3 regions of the Halomonas sp. 113 genome follow, and region 3 is predicted to be linked to each of the others. Evidence: predicted binding sites of a transcription regulator. Region 3 holds the regulator's gene; each other region holds the start of a gene.
What was found. The regulator PhoB, encoded in region 3, activates phosphate uptake and scavenging genes when phosphate is short. The targets are predictions, from matches to a motif close to TGTCATANNNNTGTCANA.
Positions count from the first base shown of each region.

Region 1: a site for PhoB is predicted at 2,164-2,181, ahead of YERSI8AC_RS15570 (DUF6482 family protein). Genes of this name have one in related genera too.
Region 2: a site for PhoB is predicted at 1,322-1,339, ahead of phnD (phosphate/phosphite/phosphonate ABC transporter substrate-binding protein). Genes of this name have one in related genera too.

Region 1 covers NZ_LR881453.1:3,296,269-3,299,547, forward strand. Annotated here, with positions in the region: gene YERSI8AC_RS15560 (cryptochrome/photolyase family protein) at 1-1,352, shown strand, start outside; gene YERSI8AC_RS15565 (thiol-disulfide oxidoreductase DCC family protein) at 1,349-1,747, shown strand; gene YERSI8AC_RS15570 (DUF6482 family protein) at 1,763-2,065, opposite strand; gene YERSI8AC_RS15575 (hypothetical protein) at 2,263-2,556, opposite strand; gene dnaB (replicative DNA helicase) at 2,664-3,279, opposite strand, start outside.
Region 2 covers NZ_LR881453.1:228,149-231,427, reverse strand. Annotated here, with positions in the region: gene phnC (phosphonate ABC transporter ATP-binding protein) at 1-244, opposite strand, end outside; gene phnD (phosphate/phosphite/phosphonate ABC transporter substrate-binding protein) at 322-1,287, opposite strand; gene YERSI8AC_RS01265 (EAL domain-containing protein) at 1,402-3,159, opposite strand.
Region 3 covers NZ_LR881453.1:5,250,259-5,253,537, reverse strand. Annotated here, with positions in the region: gene YERSI8AC_RS24425 (chorismate--pyruvate lyase family protein) at 1-332, shown strand, start outside; gene ubiA (4-hydroxybenzoate octaprenyltransferase) at 368-1,258, shown strand; gene phoB (phosphate regulon transcriptional regulator PhoB) at 1,384-2,073, shown strand; gene phoR (phosphate regulon sensor histidine kinase PhoR) at 2,076-3,279, shown strand, end outside.

The sequences.
Region 1 (3,279 bases), 2.0 Mb from region 3:
GCCACTCCCTTATTGAGGAAGCCGAACGCATCGCGCAACAGTACGGCTGCAATGAGATACGCGTTGCCCGACCTGGCGAATGGCGGCTATGGGAGACGATGCAGCAGCGCGAAAACGCAACGATTCCGTGGCGACTACTTGAGGATGAGCGCTTTTTCACCACACCCGATGACTTTAGCCAATGGGCAAGCGGACGCAAACAGCTGCGCCTTGAGTACTTTTACCGAGAACAGCGCAAACGTACCGGGTACTTGATGGAGGGCGACGAGCCCGTTGGCGGCAAATGGAATTTTGACCACGACAATCGCCAGCCTATCAAAGCCGCACTGGATTTCCCTGAGCTACCTCAACATCGCCAGGATGCACTGACAAAAGCCGCTCTGGCTGATGCCGAGCGCCACTTTAGCGATCATATGGGCACATTGGCGAACTTTAACCTTCCGGTGACACGGTGGCAGGCATTAGTGGATCTAAAGCATTTTATAGACCATGGACTGGCTGATTTTGGCCGCTATCAGGATGCGATTAGCGATTCAGCGCCCTATCTATATCACTCGCGCCTCTCAGCTGCGATGAACATCGGCCTGCTGTCGCCCCATGAAGTCTGCGAAGCCGCCGAGCAGCGCTACTATGACGGAGATGTGCCGATCAACGCCGTCGAAGGGTTTATCCGCCAGATACTTGGCTGGCGCGAGTACGTGCGAGGGCTCTACTGGACACAGATGCCTAGCTACAAAAGCGCTAATCAATTAGGTTTTGAGCGCGACCTGCCAGCGTTTTACTGGGACACGGATACCGATATGCGCTGCTTGCAGCGCGCTATTCAGATGACCATCGACAATAGCTACGCCCACCATATTCAACGACTGATGGTGACAGGCAATTTCGCCTTACTATGCGGAGTTAAACCTGAGGCGCTATGCGACTGGTACTTGGCGGTTTATGCCGATGCCAGTGAGTGGGTAGAGTTGCCTAATACGCTGGGGATGGTGCTCCATGCCGACGGCGGCTTAATGGGCTCAAAGCCCTACTGTGCGTCGGGCAAGTATATCGACAAAATGTCCGACCATTGTCAGCACTGCCGTTACTCACCCAAGCAGGTCACGGGGCCAAAAGCCTGCCCTTTCAACAGCCTTTACTGGCACTTTCTCGAAACCAACGCTGAGCGCCTGAGTAAGAACCCTCGTATGAAGCTGATTTACGGCTCCCTCAACCGCATGGCCGATGAGAAGCGCGAGGCTATCCGCCAACAGGCTGAGCACTTTTTGGATCAATTGGAAACATCGCCTGGCTACGGGCAGCCCTACCACACAGCAGGTTATTCGGCCAATACCAACCAGGAGTCACCATGAGCCGCTACACGCCACTACATGCTGCACCGCCAGTTATGCTATTTCACGATGGTCACTGCCCCTTTTGCCAACAGGAAGTCGCGTGGCTGGAAAAGCATCGCCATCGGGAACACATCGCGCTGATAGATATTCAGGCCCGTGATTTTAACGCTCAGGCGTATGGGCAAGAATTTAACGCCATGATGGGCCAGTTGCACCTGCGTGATAGTCAAGGGAGATGGTACATCGGCATGGATGCCAGCCGTGCCCTCTATGCAGTGTTGGGCTATCGGCGGCTGGTGAGGTTTTCGTGCTTACCGGGAGTACACGGCATAATGAATGCCGGTTACCGATTTTTTGCCCGTCGCCGAATTCGGCTTGGGCAGTGGTGGGAAAAGCGTCAGGCTAAACGTTGATGGGTGAGAGCAGCGTTAAAAAACAAGCGGCATACGCGATGTGAGCGGCTCACTATAGTGCGCGTCGCGGCCTATCACTTCATCGTGGGGCACATGCTGTACTAGGTAAGCGCGATGAATCCCGGCGCGCTTGAGATCCATATAGGCATCATCTAGCGAGCGAAACAGCATTGGCTTGGTACGCTGCGTCAGCATATGACGCTCGCCTTCAACGTCTTCCAGCTCAACCTGATAAAAACGGCTGCCCGAATGGGTAATCACGCGAATTTCAAAATTGTCGTGATTGGCGACAAACTGCTTAAGATCCTTAAGTTCCATGGTTCCCTCCTATTATTTGGCTATTTCATACGTTATGTCAGACGGCATGTCATCAGGGCACAGCATGACTGTACCCCATGACACTTCTGTTGCCCCGTCATTGCAATGTAATGACAACAAGCAATAACTAGACATTAATAGCTAGGAGGTCAATAGTGCAAGAGAGTTCCTGACCGGAAGGTCAAGATATCAATTGATTATTGATATTCAGAGGGGTCGATCGCTTTGCCAAGCGAATTGCGGTCAATCCAGTTGCCGCCTTTAGTCTCTTTGTAGCGGAACACGACCTTATCTCCCACCGTCACAGGCAGCTCACCATCTTCAGTCTGGTAACTATACTTCTCGCCTGCGACCACTAAATGGTAGCGATAAAGATCCGGCATACCTAGCCACTCTTTAAAAGGGCCTTCGCGCTCTATCGCCTCTAGCTCACCGCGACCTTCTAACTTAGGAAGACGCTGCCGGTTACCGCGCCGAAATCCACCTGCCATTTGCTGCTCCCGTTTTTACATATCGTGGGTGAGGCATTATACGAACTCGCCCCCCATCCTCAAGCTACTTATCACTAGCCTGTCATCACAAACCAGTCATCATTAACTTAGTCGCCGAACGCTTGGCCGTAACTATCCGGGGCCAAATCCTCAAAGCGGGTATATTTGCCGATAAAGGCCATATGCACCGTGCCGATAGGGCCATTACGCTGCTTACCGATAATTAACTCAGCAATCCCCTGATTGTCGGGATTATCAGGATTATAGACCTCATCGCGATAAACGAAGGCAATGACGTCGGCATCCTGCTCGATCGCACCAGATTCCCTCAGATCCGACATAACCGGGCGTTTGTTGGGGCGCTGCTCCAAGGAGCGGTTCAACTGAGAAAGAGCCACCACAGGGCAGTTAAACTCTTTCGCCAACCCCTTCAAGGAGCGCGAAATCTCGGAAATCTCACCGGTGCGGTTTTCGCTAAAGCCAGGGATCTGCATCAACTGAAGATAATCGATCATGACCAGTGCGATATTGCCATGTTCACGCACCACACGGCGCAACCTTGAGCGCATTTCGTTAGGCGACAAGGCCGCGGTGTCGTCGATAAACAGCTGTTTGTCTTTGAGCAGATTAACCGCTGAGGTTAAACGCGGCCAATCCTCGTCCTCCAGTTGCCCGGTACGCACACGGGTTTGATCGATTCGGCCCAGGGAAGACAGCATTCTC
Region 2 (3,279 bases), 5.0 Mb from region 3:
CCATGGAGCGGCGGGCATGACGCAGCTTATGTCCCGAGAGCTTCGTCAGTTCCGTGCCGTCCAGACGAATGCTGCCCTGAGTAGGCTCAACCAGCCGGTTCACACAGCGAATCAGTGTGCTTTTACCCGCGCCAGATGGGCCAATCAGCGCCATCACTTGGCCTTTTGGCAGCGTGAGTTCAATATCCGTCAGCGCTCGATCCCCGGTAGGGTAACGTTTACCAACGCCGGTGAGTGTCAACATGGAAGTGCCTCATCTACATAGCGGTTCGGCCAGAAGGTTGCCCTCCTGGCCGATCGTATTGGGGTACTGCTTAAAGATTAATCGCAGTCGTAGGTCACGCCGTTGGCGTCAGCGATGGTGCGAATAACTTCCCAGTTTTCCTGATAAGTAATCGGAATAAACTGTGCTTCACCTGAGTTAGCGAATTCTGACTCTAGGGCAGTGCCTTCCCAGTCGTAGCTGAAGAACGCATCCTGAATCTTCTCGGCAAGTTCCGGGTTCAGGTTATTCGCCAGCCCGTAAGCGGTGGTGGGGAAGGTTTGTGAGGTGTAGATAATGTCGTAATCACCTTCGTTCACCACACCGCGGGAAATCATCCGTTTGCCTACGGAGTTAGCAATCGCCGCCGCGTCGTAATCTTCGTTGACCACGCCGAGAATGGAGTTGTCGTGAGAACCAGAGAAAGCGGTCTCAAAATCTTCCCCCGCTTCCATACCGTACTCAGAGCGCAGCAGCGCAGAGGGGGCGCGGAAGCCAGAGTTGGAAGTCTCTGAGGTAAACGCTAGTTGGCGACCCTGCAAGTCTTCAACGGCTTCAATGCCGCTTCCTGGGTAGGTGATAATCTCCATCTCATAGCCAAAGCTGCCATCTTCCGCGGCCATCATGGCGAAAGGGCGGAAACCACCGCAGTTAACCGCGACCGGGACGCCACCGGTATTGAAACCGGCTACGTGGAGACGGCCAGCGCGCAGCGCTTCCTGCTGGGCAGCATTGGACTGCACCGGGAAGAACTGGACTTTTTTGCCCGTAGCTTCGCTCAGGTGATCCAGAAAGTCAGACCAGACATCCGCGTAAACCGCGGGGTCTTCAACCGGCGTGTAGGCAAACACTAAAGTATCCGGGTCTACCCACTGAGACTCATCGCTGGGAACATCAGCGACCATATCGCCATCGTTATCCACATAGCGTGAAGACAGATCCGCAGAGGCGTTCACCGCGGCCAAGGCGAAGGCACTGGCAACGGCGGCACTGATTAACGTGCGGGAGAGGGATAATGTCTGCATGGGTCACCTGTAGCGTTCTGTAGAGTTATTAAAAGATGACAACATCCTGACGACTCCAGATGACAAAAATGGGGCACTTATATGACCACTTCGTGACGTTTTGGCGAAGAACAGTTAATCTACAGCTTGAAAAGCCTCGTGACCGCGGCGCTCTACAAACAGGCTGTTACCGGGAATTTTTTTCGCCTGATGCTTCAGCTCAGAAAGCTCGCCTGCGATATCCAGCGATTGGCAGGTAGTCGTATCATGGATGGGTTTTACCGCAATCGAGACGCTCACAAAGGGAAAAAACGTCATTCTATTTTGACGGTTTTCGATGTGAATCCCGCCCTGAAGGCGGTCAGCCTCTTCATAGAAGCCCGGTGCCATCACCTCGAATGAGTGCAGAATTTGCTGGCAAACACTTTCCCAGTGCTCAAGCGGCAGCAACATCATAAAATCATCGCCGCCAATATGGCCAATAAAGCCCCCGGCATTCTCTACCTGTGCTTGCAGCAGCCGCGATAGCGAAATGATGATGTGGTCACCTCGGGCGTAGCCATAGGCATCGTTGAAGGCTTTAAAGTTATCCAAGTCAACATAGGCCGCAGCAAACCCATGCCCGGAGGCCAAATAAGCCGCCAGTGTTTCATTGATCAGGATATTACCCGGCAGGCCGGTGAGCGGGTTGGCATGCCGCGCTTGGCGCACCTGAATCGCGGTAATCTCACGCAAAAGGTCAACGATATTGCCCATCCCCAGGTAGTCACCGTTAGCGTTAACGATGACAAAGTCCTCTTGCTCAATATCCCGGCTGTCGGTCAACTTCTGACTCAAAATCTCAAGCGGAGTATCCGCTTCGGCCACCAGCATGCGTGCATCAGCAACGTCCAGCACACGGCGCTTGGCATAAAGCGAATGGCTATAGGGGTTGGTAAATAGAGTTAAAAACGAGTTGCGTCGCACCACCGCCACGGGCTTACCATTCTCCAGCACGGCCACGCAGCGCAAGCTGGGTTGTTGGCGAAATCGCTCGGAGATATACGGCACTGCGCAATCCGTCGTTATGGCATCGGTAGCCCGTAAAATCGAGCGCGTGGTGCGACCCGCAGGGCTTTTTAATTGGGTGCTCGCTGGCAGCACCAGATTGAGTTCTAAAGGCGGCTGCTGGTTGGGTCGGGCGAAATAGAAGCCTTGTAGTAGTGCGAGCCCACGGTCGAGTTCCCACAAGCAAAGATGCTCAGCAGCGGTCTCCACCCCTTCGGCGATCACTTGGCAGTCCAGGCTACGCGCCACATCGAGAATCGAACGCAGGAACTCTCGCTTGGCAGGATCCTGGTCAATGCCGGAGATAAAGTGTCGGTCGAGTTTAACGAAATCCGGGCGCAGCTCCGACCAGTGGCGCAGGCTTGAGTGCCCTGCACCGAGATCATCCAGTGCGACTTGAAAGCCCATAGTGCGGTAGTGATCCACCGCTTGGCGCATTAGCTCGTAGTCGTGGATTGGCACGTGTTCAGTGAGCTCGATCACCACCCGCTCTGGGGGCAAGCCGCTGTCACGAATAAAGCCAAGCGTTAAGCCTTCGCGAAAATCACGCTCTACGATCGTCAACGGCATAACGTTAAGAAACAGCAGGCCCGGCAGATCGAGCTCTGCAAAGCGGTAGATGGCTAACCGTCGGCAGAGTATATCTAATTCCACCAGCTTTCCGGCCTGAGTGGCTACTTCAAACAGTCGTAACGGCGAGTGAAGCGGCGATGTTTTAGGCCCACGAATCAGTGCTTCGTAGCCATAAATCGCCTGCTGGCTGGCATCCACAATGGGCTGAAAGAGCACGTGCAACTCTTCTGTTGCAATAATCTTTTGCAACCACTGCGATTCTTGTGCGGTCATTTGCCTGCTGCCCTATTCTGCCACCCTAATAACCAGCGGTGGTTCCTATGATGTGTCACCTTCCCTGGAGTTGGTTGATAAGCTGCAAGCAAGCGTGCGTCATTTTTGTGACGCTATAAT
Region 3 (3,279 bases):
TGCGGGAAGTGGCGCTGTGCTTAGATGGAACGCCATGGGTGGTGGCGCGCTCGGTCGCCCCGCTCTCACAGGTAAAGGGCCAACGGCTAGAGTGCTTGGGCGAGCGCTCGCTAGGTAGTTGGCTATTTCGCCAGCCGGGTTTAGTGCGTGGGCCATTGGAAGTAACGACGCATTCCCCCCAGTTTGCTAGCGTCAACGGCATACAGGAAGGCTGTGCCTGGGGAAGGCGCTCTGTTTTTTATCACGGCTGTAAGCACGGCAGTCTGTCATTATTAGTGCAAGAGTATTTTTTGACGGCGATGGCGGATGATCTTGGCCTGCCTTCGCGCTAGGCTAGCGCCTGCATCTTATTCTTCGTGAGGTAAGCATGGATCGTTCACTGTTGCGGCCGAAGGGATGGGCTCGCGTGGCAGATTTTTTACAGCTGATGCGCTTGAATCGGCCGATAGGCACATGGCTTTTGATGTGGCCGACGCTGTGGGCATTATGGGTGGCTGCGGAAGGTGTACCAGGGCGAAATGTGCTGCTGATTTTTGTGGCCGGCGTTTATGTGATGCGCGCTGCGGGCTGCGTGGTCAATGACTATGCGGATCGCCACTTCGATGGGCATGTGAAACGCACAAAACAACGTCCGCTAGCGACGGGCCGTATCAGCGAAACCGAAGCTCAACTGCTGTTTATCGCCCTGGTGGCCGCTGCGTTTATTCTGGTATTACTGACCAACTGGTTTACGGTGCTGCTCTCGCTGGGCGGGGTGCTGCTGGCGATTATTTATCCGTTTATGAAGCGCTATACCCACTTTCCTCAGGTGGTGCTGGGCGCGGCTTTTTCCTGGGCAATTCCGATGGCTTTTGGCGCCGTGCTCGGCCACGTGCCGCTGGAAGCATGGCTGCTATTCTGCGCTAATGTGTGCTGGACAGTGGCCTACGATACCCAGTACGCCATGGTCGATCGCGACGACGATTTAAAAATTGGCATTAAATCGACGGCCGTGCTGTTTGGAAATGCGGATCGTTTGATTATCGGCTTACTCCAGCTAGCCACCCTGGGGTTGCTGGCTTGGGTAGGCTGGTGGGTTGGTTTAGGTGGTTTCTTCTGGTTAGGGCTAGCGGCAATGGCAGCGACTTTTCTGCATCAGCAGCGCTTAATTCGCGACCAGGAGCGGGATGCCTGCTTCCAGGCGTTTCTCAATAATCACTGGTCGGGACTGCTGATTTTTGCCGGTATCGCGCTAAGTTGGTGGCCTGCGGCTGGCTGATCGAGGCGATTGTCATGTAATTGTCATCAAGTCATGGTGTTATCGTCACTGACATGTCATTGATCTGTTTATCTTTGAACTGTTTTTCTTTGAACTAGTTTCTTTGAACACCGTGAGGCTCTGGTATGACCGCCAAGACCGTTCTGATTGTCGATGATGAGGCGTCGATTCGCGAGATGATCGCGGTAGCGCTGGAAATGGCTGACTATCGCGTGCTCGAAGCGGATAACGCCCAGGATGCCCATGCCATGGTGGTCGACCACCAACCCGATTTACTGCTGCTGGACTGGATGATGCCCGGCACTAGCGGTATTGAGCTGGCGAGACGCCTAAAGCGTGAAGAAACCACCGCTGAAATCCCGATTATTATGCTCACCGCGAAAGGCGAAGAGGATAATAAAATTCAAGGGCTTGAAGCCGGTGCCGATGACTATATCACCAAGCCCTTTTCACCCCGGGAATTGGTGGCACGGCTAAAAGCGGTGCTGCGCCGTGCGACGCCACGTGGCGTTGAAGACCCGATTGAGATTAACGGCCTGCTGCTTGATCCGGTGAGCCACCGGGTAAGTGCCCACGGCAAAGCGCTGGAAATGGGCCCCACCGAGTACCGTTTGCTGCAGTTTTTTATGACTCACCAAGAGCGCGCTTACACACGTAGCCAGCTGCTTGACCAAGTGTGGGGCGGCAATGTTTACGTTGAAGAGCGCACGGTCGATGTGCATATCCGCCGCTTGCGTAAAGCGCTGGGTGACGTGCATCAAAACCTGATCCAAACGGTTCGGGGTACCGGTTACCGTTTCTCTGCACGGGTGTAAATGTGCGTTTATGGAGTCGTGAGCTGTGGCGAATAGCGTGGCTGGCCACGCTGGGCACTTGCTTGGGCTGGCTGTTGGGCTCGGCTGGGCTGGGGCTCGCAGCAGGGCTTGCGGGATGCCTGTTTTACCACTTACGACAGTTACGCGAACTCTATTTGTGGCTCACCCTCCACCCTAACGATGAACCGCCTGCCGCTCGCGGGATGTGGGGCGAGCTATTCGATCGTTTATACCGCTATCAAAAAAGTCAGCGCATCACCCAAAGCCGTCTGCGGGCTACTTTGGCACGTATTCAAGAGTCGTCTGAAGCAATGCGTGATAGCGTGGTCATGCTTGATCGCCACGGTGATTTGGAGTGGTGGAACAGCGCCGCCACCGCCATGCTGGGGCTACAAACCGCCCATGATCGTGGTCAACACATTACCAACCTGCTGCGCGACCCAGGCTTTATCAGCTATTTTAATTCGCGTAACTACAGTGAGCCGTTAACGCTCACCTCACCGATTGATGAACGGCGAATCCTGCAGTATCAAATTACCCTCTACGGTGACGACGAACGCTTAGTGATGGCTCGCGATATCACCCGCTTGCATCGTCTTGAGCAGATGCGGCGCGACTTTGTCGCCAACGTTTCCCATGAGTTACGTACGCCGCTGACCGTTCTCTCCGGCTATTTGGAAACCTACAGTGATATCTCCGACCAGCTTCCGCCGCGCTTGGGACGTAGTATTCAGCAAATGCAGGAACAGACCCAGCGGATGCAGAATCTGGTCAACGATTTATTGCTGCTCTCGCGTTTGGAAATTGACCAGGGCGGCCAAGATCATCATCCACTGTCACTCGAGCCTTTACTGCAAAGCGTTTGTGATGATGCGCTGGCCCTATCGCATCAACGTCATACCATTACCGTCGCCCTTGAGAGCGATGCCCGACTGTTAGGCAGTGAACAGGAGATTCGCAGCGCCGTCTCTAACCTTGCCTTTAATGCGGTTCGCTACACGCCTGCTGGCAGCCAAATCACCCTGCGTTGGAAAGCTAGCGCTACTGGTGGCGGCTATATCGATGTGGAAGATAACGGTGAAGGGATTGATCCCGTTCATATTCCCCGACTAACTGAACGCTTTTACCGTGTTGATAAGGGGCGCAGCACTGCGACTGGCGGCACAGGTTTAGGCTTGGCGATCGTTAAGCACGTGCTGTTGCGCC